4 regions of the Serratia sp. HNCC26DJ244 genome follow, and region 3 is predicted to be linked to each of the others. Evidence: predicted binding sites of a transcription regulator. Region 3 holds the regulator's gene; each other region holds the start of a gene.
The links. Region 3 encodes CRP, which controls carbon source genes, mostly activating them, when cyclic AMP is high. Its sites were predicted from a motif close to ATGTGANNNNNNTCACAT; they were not measured.

Region 1 (3,141 bases), on a different contig from region 3:
TACTGACCAGCACTATCCAGATAACAAAATGCAACCCAATGACTTCTTTGGAAAGGTCTGTATCTGTAGTTAAGACAGAAATCACAATGCCATAGCCGATCACAACATTGAAAAAAGTCATGTAATAGCTGGCAGCGACTGAGATTAATACCAGCAGAGTGGCGATCACCCGATAAAACAACCGCCCACCGAGGGAGATCACTCGCATCACAAAAAAGGTAAACAGAATAATGGCCATCACTTCTGTGATAGCTGACACCAATGCTATACCTTGGACACCTTGGCTAAATGAGTCAAAACGGCGATAAAAGACAGAAATATTCAGGAAAATGCCAATGTAAAAAGCCAGCAACAAAGAGAGACTTTGCTGCGATAAAGATTTTACTCTGTCCATAAAACGCCAGATCTCCAAAAATACTACTCAGGGGTTGAATCGAGACTATAAAAATTTTTGTGTAAACTGCTGTTTATTATAAATAAAAATAGTCACCGAACATGCTCATAAACGGCGTCACGGCTGGATTCCAATCTCGTGGTGGCATTGTCCACTTTTTAGCAATCTGGTGTAAAGCTAGATACAGCAACTTCAGCACCGCAACTCACTTGGGAATGACCGTCTGCTCTTGGTAATCTCACGCAGGCTAGCATTGATTTGAACGCTGCTTACAGCGGCCCCGTTAGGAGCGAGGCGCAGGAAGAGTCGAGTATCTGGACGCAGCAACACCCAAGCCGCTTGAAGTATGAAGAGTATATCCCATGATTTCCCCCGCCACTTGAATACTCGTGAGTAACGCTCCCCACCTTCACGCTCTCTGAACGTTTAAAAAACAGTCAACCCCACCGTTCATTGTCACGCCAGCCTTGAGGGTGATCTAACCCTCTATCCCTTTCTCGGTCTCATTCATCGTTTAAAACTTACTTTCCTTTTATCTATAACTTTCGAAATAAAATATTTTTCTTTTAATGTGATCCATTTAAAACAAACAAAACATAAAAGTGACTATCGTGACACCTATGGCCACGGAGAGCAGATCAACTCCCAGCCATAACGTCCATCACAGGAGAAAAGTAATGATTGAGCTAATAACCCACGGAGCAGAATGGTTTATCGGGCTGTTTCAAAAAGGGGGGGAAGTGTTCGTTGGTATGGTAACGGGCATTTTACCCTTGTTGATCAGCTTATTAGTGATCATGAATGCGTTGATTAACTTTGTTGGTCAGCACCGAATTGAACGCTTGGCACAGCGTTGTGCCGGTAACCCGTTCTCCCGTTATCTGCTGTTACCACTGGTAGGTACTTTTGTATTTTGTAATCCGATGACGTTAAGTCTCGGGCGTTTTATGCCAGAGAAATTCAAGCCGAGCTACTACGCCGCAGCATCCTATAGCTGTCACTCGATGAATGGCCTATTCCCCCATATCAACCCTGGTGAACTGTTTGTCTTCCTGGGGATCGCCAGCGGACTGACCACGTTGGGGCTGCCACTGGGGCCGCTGGCAGTGAGCTATTTCCTGGTCGGGTTAGTCACCAACTTCTTCCGTGGCTGGGTCACGGACCTCACTACTAGCCTATTTGAACGCAAGATGGGGATCCAACTGGATCGTCAGGTTCAACTTTAATCCGTGGAGTGCAGCATGAGTACTTATATTCGTATTGAAAAAGGGGCTGGCGGCTGGGGTGGTCCATTAGAACTCCCGGTGGTACCCGATAAAAAAATTGTCTATATCACCGCCGGTACTCGCCCGGCCATCGTCGACAAACTCAATGAACTCACTGGCTGGCCTGCGGTGGATGGTTTCAAGGAGGGCGAACCTCCCGCCGCAGAAATTGGTATTGCGGTTATTGATTGCGGCGGTACATTACGCTGCGGTATCTACCCAAAACGCCGCATCCCTACCATCAATATTCACTCCACTGGCCGTTCCGGTCCACTGGCCCAATTTATTCTGGAAGATATTTACGTTTCTGGGGTTCGCCAAGAGAACATCAGCCTGGTTGAGCAGGAAGCGCCGGTGACTTCACAGCCACCAGCACCAGCCAAAGTGCGTGATTACGATAGCAGCAAAAAAATCACTGAACAGAGTGATGGCCTACTGGCCAAGGTCGGCATGGGTATGGGATCGATAGTGGCGGTGTTCTTCCAAGCCGGTCGCGACACCATTGACACGATACTAAAAACCATCCTGCCTTTTATGGCTTTTGTCTCGGCATTGATTGGTATCATTATGGCCTCCGGGTTAGGTGATTTTATCGCCCATGGCCTGACTCCCCTTGCCAGCAGCCCAATTGGTTTGGTCACACTGGCGCTGATCTGTTCCTTCCCGCTGCTTTCCCCCTTCCTCGGCCCTGGTGCGGTCATCGCTCAAGTTATCGGCGTACTGGTGGGGGTGCAAATTGGTCTGGGTCATATTCCTCCTCAATTGGCGCTACCAGCACTGTTTGCCATTAACGCCCAAGCCGCCTGTGACTTTATTCCGGTGGGCCTGTCACTGGCAGAAGCCAAACAAGACACGGTGCGCGTTGGCGTACCTTCGGTTCTGGTGGGGCGCTTCCTTACTGGTGCACCAACCGTCTTGGTCGCCTGGGCCGCATCAGCCTTTATTTATCAATAAATGAAACAGAGGAAAATTATGAACACCATTTTCCAGACCACCATTACTCAAATCGGCGATTGTGCCCGTGATGCCCTGCTGGACAACATGATAATCACCTTTCGTGAAGGTGCCCCGGCGGATATTGAAGAGTATTGCTTTATTCATCAACACAGCGATACCACCGGGGAATTGCGCGTGGGTAGCGTGATGCAGTTGGGGGAAAAACAGTACCCCATTACCGCCGTTGGCAGCGTTGCCAACCAAAATCTACGTGAACTGGGGCATGTCACCGTCCGTTTCGATGGCGAAGCACACGCCGAATTCCCCGGCACCATTCACGTCACCGGGGTAACCCCCACGGATATTCCCTTGGGTAGCACATTTAAATTTATCGCATCATCAGGAGTCGCTCATGTCTGAAGTAGCTGTAGTGATAGGCGGTGGCCAAACATTGGGCGCTTTTCTCTGTCATGGCCTGGCACAAGCGGGTTACCGTGTTGCCGTGGCTGATCTGAATGCCCATAACGCCCATCTGGTGGCACAGCA
Region 2 (3,141 bases), on a different contig from region 3:
GTGGGTTAATCCTGATTGCGGCTTAAAAACCCGTGCTTGGCCAGAAACGCGTCAGTCGTTAGCTAATATGGTCCAGGCCGCTCGACGTTTGCGTGAGCAGCAGATTTAAAATTTATCACTGCACCGGCACGATAGGCCGCAGTAGAAAAATTTGAGTGCGACTGGCAAGGGGCGTTCGGTTCATTGACCTTGGTCTAGACACTAAATAATTCGAGTCGCAGCCAACCCCCAAGCAGCTTGAAGGATGACGAGTATAACCGTAAAAATACAGGGGCAAGTTTGCCCCTGTGGGTTATTTGACGCCGACGACCCCATGCTGGGTAAACCATTTCAGCATACGTTGCCAGCCGTCGGTTGCCGCGGCGGCGTCATAGCTCAGGCGGTAATCTGCCAGGAAGGCATGACCGGCCTCCGGGTACACCACGATTTCAGCATCGGCATTGGCGGCGCGGATCGCCTGCCGCATAGTTTCCACGGTATCTTGTGGAATACTGCTGTCTTGACCACCGTACAGACCAAGCACCGGTGCAGAAAGGTGGGTAGCGATATCAACCGGGTGTTTCGGCGAAAGTGCGGTTTTTCCCCCCACCAACTTGCCATACCAGGCCACGGCAGCTTTTAACTGAGGATTGTGAGCCGCATACAACCAGGTAATCCTCCCTCCCCAGCAGAAACCGGTGATTGCCTGTTTACTGGCATCGCCACCATGACGGATTGCCCAGTTGAAGGTGTTATCCAGGTCCGCCAGAACTTGGCTGTCCGGAACTTGACTCACCAGTTGCTCTATTAGCTCACTGATTTCACTGTACTGTCGGGTATCCCCTTGGCGGAAATAGAGTTCTGGTGCAATCGCCAGATAACCCTGTTTTGCCAGGCGGCGACACAGGTCCTGAATATGTTCATGTACTCCAAAGATCTCCTGTACCACTAAAATGACTGGTAATGGACCCGAGTGATTGGCCGGTTTAGCGATATAGGCAGGGAGGAGGTCCTCTTGTGAGGGAATGGTGGTCTCTCCAACATGAATCTGGTGATCATCGCTCAGGATGGTTGAGGTTGCTAAAGGCGCTACCGCAGGGGGGAATCCCCCTTTGGCTGGTTGTAGTGTTATTTCAGGTTCAGCTTTCATTGCAGGCTCCATGCGGTATCGAGAGGAAAACGCAACGGGGATTAATCAACTTGGCTATAACTTTGGTGTTAACTTTGGCTATAACTATAGGCCAAGTTACCACTTATATGGGTATGGGGGGTATTTTGTGTTGTTGATGGGTTAACAAGATGAGCCAAAAAATAAACCAACTGAATCATCACAATGGGTAGACTTGGCATTTGGTGTGATTAATTTCACAGTAATAATGTAGATTGGTTTTTGTTTCTTGTTTAATGGTGATTATGATCACTCAATTTTCAAAGGATTTTCAGTAAAGTGAGCTTTTCCTCCTCCTATGCCCACTTTATAAGGAGCTACCCATGTCACAATCTGATGTTTTCCATCTTGGCCTGACAAAAAATGATTTACAAGGAGCGACGCTGGCCATTGTTCCTGGTGACCCGCAGCGCGTGGAGAAAATTGCCAAGCTGATGGACAAGGCAGTACATCTGGCTTCCCATCGTGAATTTACTTCCTGGCGTGCCGAGCTGGAGGGTAAGGCGGTGATTGTGTGTTCCACCGGTATTGGTGGCCCCTCTACCTCTATTGCGGTTGAAGAGTTGGCGCAATTGGGTATTCGCACTTTCTTGCGTATCGGGACTACGGGAGCGATTCAAACCAATATCAATGTTGGCGATGTGCTGGTCACCACGGCAGCGGTTCGCCTTGATGGTGCCAGCCTGCACTTTGCCCCGATGGAGTTCCCGGCAGTGGCGGATTTTGACTGTACCACTGCGTTGGTTGACGCCGCCAAGGCCTGCGGTGCAACCACCCATATCGGCATTACGGCTTCTTCGGATACCTTCTACCCAGGGCAGGAGCGTTACGATACCTACTCGGGGCGTGTGGTGAGTCATTTCAAAGGTTCTATGGCAGAGTGGCAATCGATGGGGGTGATGAACTACGAAATGGAATCCGCCACCCTACTGACCATGTGTGCCAGCCAGGGATTGCGCGCAGGGATGGTGGCCGGTGTGATTGTCAACCGTACCCAGCAGGAGATCCCGGATGCACAAACCATGCAAAAAACTGAAAGTCAGGCGGTGAAAATCGTGGTGGAAGCCGCTCGCCGTTTGCTGTAATACGACACCCAAGTTGATTCAAGTTGCAGGATAAAAAGGCGAGGCGTTTTTGTTCTGTAGCTTGAATGGCGATGGGGTATCATTGAGGTTCACCTTGGTGGGGCCGGTTTTCTTTGGGCCACTAACACGCCAGTCCGTTCACCATTCAACGCTAATCTGTTACGGTAACCCTCATTGCGATCATACTGTCGGTCCGTTTTTCGGATGATTGACGCCTTGTTGGCTGTGATAGTCGCTATCCCCAAACCATAAGTGAGAGGCCGTTTATGCCCCCTAAGACTTTATTGCATCCTTCGCTGGTACCGCTTGATGGTGGTATCAATTTTCGCGATTTAGGTGGTAACAGTATGGCCGATGGCCGCCGTATCAAAAGTGGGCTGCTGTTCCGTTCGGGTTCCTTGGATCGCTTGAGTGAAAGTGACCGTGCTTTCCTGACCCAGGTGCCGGTATGTGCGGTACTGGATTACCGTGACGCGGATGAAGTGCAGGCTAAACCCGATAGACTATGGCAATGTGTTGATTACCAAAATATTCCAGCCAATCCCCTCAGCCATGAAGTGAATGCCAATCTGGATAAACTGACCAGCGAGCTGCTTGCCGAGTTTGATGCCCGGGCGTTTATGCTAGAACTTTATCGCCGTTTACCGTTCAACAATGCGGCCTATCATCAACTGGCACAATGGCTGGTACAACCTGAAAGGGGGGCTATTGTGCAGCACTGTGCAGTGGGTAAGGACCGTACCGGGGTGGGGGCCGCGCTGGTATTACTGGCGTTAGGGGCGGATGAAGCCACCGTGATGGAAGATTATCTGTTGACGGAAACCACCTTGGCGGTGGTGCGCGAACAGATGCTGGCTCAACTTGCTACGCGTTTGAATGCCCCTGCCCTGGCGCAGTTTGCTTATGTAC
Region 3 (3,141 bases):
CCTCGCTGGATGAAAGCCTGGTGGTGATCCATTTCCGTGGCTTGGAACAGATCGATTACCCCTATCTTCTAGCCATGTTGCAAGGGTCATTTATTTCACATATCAATACGTTGGTGGTACCTGGTGGTAAAATGGGGCTGGCAATGGAGCTGATTATGACGCCACTGGTGCAACGGCTACTGGAAGGCAAGAAAATCGAATAATATCGAATCATGTAGGTGGGCGACGATTAATCTCACGCCCGTAATACTCCGTTTCATCTGCAATCCAAGCGGGTGACACGCCCTATCGACAGTCTGCCGCAGACACAACGTTTACACAAAAATCGCCGCAGCCCAAAACGGCACGGCGATGCTTAGCGTTATTCCGTGTCAACATGACACAGAGTAGTGCTCAATCAACTTCATGGATTTCAAAACTGTGGGTAATAGTGGCCGCTTTGCCCAACATCAGGGAAACGGAGCAATATTTTTCGGCAGAAAGGTCTACTGCACGTTCCACCACCTTTTCGGTTAGCCCTTTTCCGGTGACAATAAAATGCAGATTGATGTGGGTAAACAGTCGAGGTGCCTCTTCACGGCGTTCTGAAGTCAGTTTCACCTCACAATCGCGCACATCATTGCGGCCTTTTTGCAAGATCGACACCACATCGATAGCGCTGCAGCCCCCCACAGACATCAACACAATTTCCATTGGGCTTGGGGCCTTATCACCCGCATTACCATCCATCAAAATCTGATGGCCGGAAGCAGACTCCCCCAAAAATGTCAGCCCTTCTACCCACTTCACTCTTGCCTGCATATTGTTCACTCCGATTATTTTTTAAAATCAACGTACGCTTTCATAGAGAAACTGACAACGAAACCTGACACTAATCATGCTGAAACGAGACAACACAAGACACCCGCCTCACTCTGTGCTACAAACACAGCTGCAATACTTTTTTCATGGCATCAATTTCAGGGATATATCCTAAGATCATTGGTGAGTTAATGGAACCTAGCTTGCAGCACTTAATACGAGTTAATATGCTAGTGTATAAGTGATTTTTTTACCCAGATTCGTTCAAAATGCCGGTAGGCGACAAACGAACGAGTCTACTACGGCTTGAGTGACAACGGGGATATACCTCACCTCAAAACCTGTTGATAGCCACAACTAAAACATCAGGCTATAAGCACGTTTTACAGGGAACTCTGACCCCTGTGATACAAGGCAGCGATAACAACAGAGGATAATAGCGCATGGTTCTCGGCAAACCGCAAACAGACCCGACTCTTGAATGGTTCCTGTCTCATTGCCACATCCACAAATATCCATCAAAGAGTACGCTGATTCATCAAGGTGAAAAAGCGGAAACTCTTTACTACATCGTCAAAGGTTCCGTCGCGGTGTTGATTAAGGATGAAGAAGGCAAAGAGATGATCCTCTCCTACCTAAATCAGGGGGATTTCATCGGCGAGCTTGGATTATTTGAAGAAGGCCAGGAACGAAGTGCCTGGGTAAGGGCGAAAAGTGCCTGTGAAGTAGCTGAAATTTCCTATAAGAAATTTCGCCAGCTCATTCAGGTTAACCCGGATATTCTGATGCGCCTATCTGCACAAATGGCAAGTCGCCTGCAAGTCACCTCAGAGAAGGTAGGTAACCTCGCTTTTCTTGATGTGACTGGCCGTATCGCACAAACCTTGCTGAACCTGGCAAAACAGCCTGATGCGATGACTCACCCGGATGGTATGCAAATCAAAATTACCCGCCAGGAAATTGGTCAGATCGTCGGTTGTTCACGTGAAACTGTTGGCCGCATTTTGAAAATGCTTGAAGATCAAAATTTGATTTCCGCTCATGGCAAAACCATTGTCGTGTACGGTACCCGTTAATCATTAAAGAAACGGCGCTGCAATGCGCCGTTCTTTGTCTGCTGAACAGCAAAACATGTGGCGCCGCCTGATCTACCATCCAGAAGTGAACTATGCCCTGCGACAAACGTTGGTGTTGTGCCTGCCTGTCGTTGTGGGTTTACTGCTGGGCCACCTGCAACAGGGGCTGTTGTTCTCGTTAGTGCCTGTCTGTTGCAATATCGCCGGGCTGGATACCCCCCATAAGCGTTTTTTCAAGCGCCTGATAATCGGCGGGGCACTGTTCGCTCTCAGCTGTGTTTTGTTGCAACAGGCGCTGTTGTGGCATATCCCATTACCCTTACTGATGCTTGCTATGGCGCTATTGCTGGGTGTCAGCGGGGAAATCAGCCCACTACATGCACGCTTGCTGCCCGCCGCACTGGTTGCGGCCATTTTCTCTCTGAGCATGGATGGCCTACCTATTTGGTATGCCCCGCTACTGTATGCCGTAGGCACTCTCTGGTACGGCCTGTTCACTTGGTTTTGGTTTAAATTATGGAAAGAACAGCCAATCCGTGAATCTTTAAACCAACTCTATATACAGTTAGCTGATTATTTTGAAGCCAAATATTCGCTGCTGACCCAACATACTGATCCTGAAACCGCGCTACCGCCACTGTTGCAACGCCAACAGCAAGTGATGGACCTGATCAGTTTGCTGTATCAGCAGATTAACTTTCTGCCACACGCCAATAATATGGAGCAAAAACGCCTGCAACGAACGTTCCAAGTGGCACTCGACCTGCAAGAACACATTAGTGTCAGCCTACACCAGCCAGAAGAAGTGCAAAAATTGGTGGAGCAGAGTCAAGCTGAGGCGATCATTCGTCGTAATGCTCAAGTAATCGCTGCACGTTTGCGCGTTGTCGCAGAAGATATCCTCTATCATCGGCACTCCCGCCTTTTTAGCATGAAACACGAATTGGCCGCGCTGGAGAAAGTGGCTACACGGCATGCTGATAATCCCGTTGGCCAGTTTTGTTACTACCATTTCAGCCGTATTGCTCGCCTGTTACGTACACAGCGTCCTCTTTATCGTCGAGACCTGATGGCCAACCAGTCACGGTTACCCTTCTGGCCTGCAGTGGTAAGCTATTTATCGTTCAAATCCAACGCACTACGCAATGCAGCCCGACTGGGGGTCATATTGGCTGTAGGCAGTAGCCTAGGCCTGCTGTTGCATCTGCCAAAACCCTATTGGATCTTACTGACCATCATGTTTGTCAGCCAGAACGGTTATAAC
Region 4 (3,141 bases), on a different contig from region 3:
TCTGAACGTCAGAAGACAGTTGATCCAATTTAGCAGTGCTTGAGCAACCAGCCAGCATAGTAGAAGCTAAGATTACCGCGCCCAGTACCAGTTTAGTACGATTCATTATAACACCCTCTAGATTAAGTTAATCTCCATGTAGCGTCATAAGTATTACATAAACTTTTTTCGAAAGAGAATAATTTTTTTATATTTGGGCTCTTATTTTTGATCGTTCGCTCAAACTTGCACCTTTTTTTACAAAAGAGTTAAAAAAGCAAAGAAAAACAGGTGGATTTTACGGCGTAATCTTTGGTTTTGCCTGGTTAAATAATGAGCAGGTGGGTGTATTCTTAAGAACTCAGGTTCAAAAGCAGGCACGGGGTTGAAAAAATCGTGCCTGCTTGGTAATGATCAGTTACGCAGTAACATATACAGACGGGATAGATAAATCAGATATAGTGCGGAAATCAGATTGCTTAATGCAGTCAACACTATGCTGGCAACCTCACGTGTTAACGATGACTGACTGATCATAAACAGTACCAGAAATTCAGCGGCTAACCACAGCATCATTGCCGGGACGATCACTCGGGCATTGGCAAAAGCCAGTTTGCAGCTCTGCCTGAGAGAAGCAAAGATGCCAGGGCGGTCAGCAAAATAAATCACCGGAGCTAATGAGAACGAGATAGCCAGGATCAAACCCGGCACAATAAACAGCGTAATACCTAATTGGATCAGAAGGGCACAGATAAACAACATCAGCAGTAAGCCGGGTAATTGTGGCAAAGAACTCCCCATCGCTCGTAATGCACTGGTGGTATGGCCTGCAGATACCATGCCTATTAACGTGAGAACTCCCCCCACCAGTAACGCATTGCCCACCAAAGCGGAGACGAGTGCGGCAGCAGATTGTTTCAAAAACAATATTTGCTGTTCTGGCGTCATAGTTTGAACGATTTCCTGGAGCCCCATTCCTGCTGTGGCGGTTAAATCATTCTTTGTGGCATTCAACAGTTCTAACTGCTCAGCATCGGGCTTTAAAGCCTGATTAAGCAACACAGAAATAAATGCCGTCAGCAGGGCTATCAGCAAGATACCGACCACCTGGTTACGGAAAAAGTTAAAACTGTCACGGTATAACATGCTGGCCGTGATAGGCATGCGGACTCCTTGGTGTCGATAGCAAAATAAATCAGTGTGTAATTGTACCCTGTTCTGTGCTGCTGTTGCACCCCGTGAAATACTCAGCGCTGATTTCTTCTGCGATTATTGTATCAGCCACGAAAATGGCAGCGGTTTGAGCAACTGTAATTTCATATCGATCCGTTCACTGGCAAGTTATGATTTTTGATTTACATCAAAATAGGTTTTTATTTCGATTCTGTTAATTGTTGTTTTTGGTGGAAATTTACAACTCTAGGCACAAGATGTGATCTCGATTGGATCATAACTCGCTGTAAATAGGTATATTTAACCTGGATATAAACCACAAAAATGGAATGGATAATGAAAAAGACAACTCTGGTGATATTGGCTACCATGCTGACCCCGATGTTAGCAAGCGCGCATCAAGCTGGTGATTTCTTGGTCCGTGCAGGTACGGCAACCGTACGTCCGAATGCCGGCTCCGATAATGTTCTGGGGCAGGGCTCTTTCGATGTTAATAACAATACACAATTAGGGCTGACCCTTGGTTATATGGTCACCGATAACATTGGTGTTGAGCTGTTGGCTGCCACCCCTTTCCGCCATTCAGTTTCGCTCAATGGTTCCGCTGTTAATGGAACCATTGCGACAGTCGAGCATTTACCGCCGACCCTGATGGCGCAGTACTATTTTGGTGATAAGCAGGACAAACTGCGTCCTTACTTGGGTATCGGTGTCAATTACACCATGTTCTTTGATGAGAAGTTTAACGACTATGGTAACAGTGCCGGTGTGAGTAATCTGGATCTGAAAAACTCTTGGGGTGTAGCGGGGCAGGCTGGCCTGGATTACAACCTGGATGAGCACTGGATGCTGAATATGTCAGTCTGGTGGATGGATATCAAAACCGATGTACGCTTTGATGTTGCCGGGCAAAGTCAGAGTATTGACACTCGTCTCGATCCCTTTGTGTTTATGTTTGGCGCAGGTTATCGCTTTTAAATCAGTCCGTTCAGGAGGCGCTTTTGGCGCCTCCCTCTAGCCATTACTTAATGAGCATATTGTTTTTTACTAATTTGACGCCGGCTACACCACGAGTCACTTGCACAGCATGAGAAGCATCTGCTTTGGAACTGACGAAACCACTCAATTGTACCTGCCCTTTAAAGGTTTCGACGTTGATTTCCGTTGATCGAATACTTTTATTTGCCAGCAGTGCGGCCTTCACTTTGGTGGTGATTACCGTATCGTCAATATAACCACCCGTTCCTTCTGATTTTGCTGTGGGTGCGCAGGCGGCCAGCGACATGGCTAACATTGCAGCCAGACATAATGCATAAAAAGTTTTAAACAGTTTCATAAGTGACACTCCATGCCATGTGTTATTGCTATGACTGATATACACTTCATCCTTCAAGCTGCTTGGGTGTTGGCTGCATACGTTCGTACCAGTTACATGGTTATCTATGCTCCTGGAGACTCTCGGTCTGGCCGTCTACGAGCAACTCGAATTATTTGTTGTATTAGTTAATTCAATTTACTCGTGAACGGCAACTTGAATCGGGACGAGTGAATTGATGATGACCGGATAGCGTGCGTTATCCGGTCATAATAGAAGAGATTATACGCGCGTTGCCGTTTTCATTCTGCGAACAAAGTCCCCTAATTTAGCTAACATATCATCAGGTTGAGCCAGGTTCTGTTCGATGACTTTGACAATAGCGGAGCCAGAGATTGCCCCCGCGGCCCCCGCTTGTAAGGTCTCCTTAACTTGAGAAGGCTCAGAGATGCCAAACCCTTGTAATGGTGGTGGTGCGTTATATTCACGTAGCTTATTTACCAAATGGTGCAGTGGTAACTGCGCGCGACTTTCGGCTCCTGTCACCCCGGCGCGTGAAAGCAGATAGGTATAACCACGGCCATGGGAAGCAATGTTGCGCAGCAAATCATCATCAGCATTGGGTGGGCAAATATAGATGGGAGCGATGCCATGGCGGGTTGCGGCGGCACGAA

Region 1: srlA (PTS glucitol/sorbitol transporter subunit IIC) is a predicted target of CRP. The motif match lies at 964-981, and genes of this name have one in related genera.
Region 2: udp (uridine phosphorylase) is a predicted target of CRP. The motif match lies at 1,333-1,350, and genes of this name have one in related genera.
Region 4: ompW (outer membrane protein OmpW) is a predicted target of CRP. The motif match lies at 1,328-1,345, and genes of this name have one in related genera.

What each region holds. Positions count from the first base shown of each region.
Region 1 is NZ_JBXUGO010000011.1:19,481-22,621, forward strand. It holds gene eptB (kdo(2)-lipid A phosphoethanolamine 7''-transferase) at 1-394, opposite strand, end outside; partial or broken gene AC2A06_RS10605 (IS256 family transposase) at 471-652, opposite strand; gene srlA (PTS glucitol/sorbitol transporter subunit IIC) at 1,072-1,620, shown strand; gene srlE (PTS glucitol/sorbitol transporter subunit IIB) at 1,636-2,613, shown strand; gene srlB (PTS glucitol/sorbitol transporter subunit IIA) at 2,632-3,015, shown strand; gene srlD (sorbitol-6-phosphate dehydrogenase) at 3,008-3,141, shown strand, end outside.
Region 2 is NZ_JBXUGO010000017.1:70,536-73,676, forward strand. It holds gene metE (5-methyltetrahydropteroyltriglutamate--homocysteine S-methyltransferase) at 1-109, shown strand, start outside; gene AC2A06_RS13875 (dienelactone hydrolase family protein) at 293-1,129, opposite strand; gene udp (uridine phosphorylase) at 1,471-2,232, shown strand; gene AC2A06_RS13885 (tyrosine-protein phosphatase) at 2,499-3,141, shown strand, end outside.
Region 3 is NZ_JBXUGO010000010.1:20,611-23,751, forward strand. It holds gene AC2A06_RS10070 (phosphoribulokinase) at 1-203, shown strand, start outside; gene AC2A06_RS10075 (OsmC family protein) at 394-801, opposite strand; gene crp (cAMP-activated global transcriptional regulator CRP) at 1,245-1,877, shown strand; gene AC2A06_RS10085 (YccS/YhfK family putative transporter) at 1,933-3,141, shown strand, end outside.
Region 4 is NZ_JBXUGO010000007.1:103,590-106,730, forward strand. It holds gene AC2A06_RS08165 (major outer membrane lipoprotein) at 1-106, opposite strand, end outside; gene AC2A06_RS08170 (YciC family protein) at 394-1,143, opposite strand; gene ompW (outer membrane protein OmpW) at 1,489-2,130, shown strand; gene AC2A06_RS08180 (BON domain-containing protein) at 2,174-2,488, opposite strand; gene trpA (tryptophan synthase subunit alpha) at 2,750-3,141, opposite strand, start outside.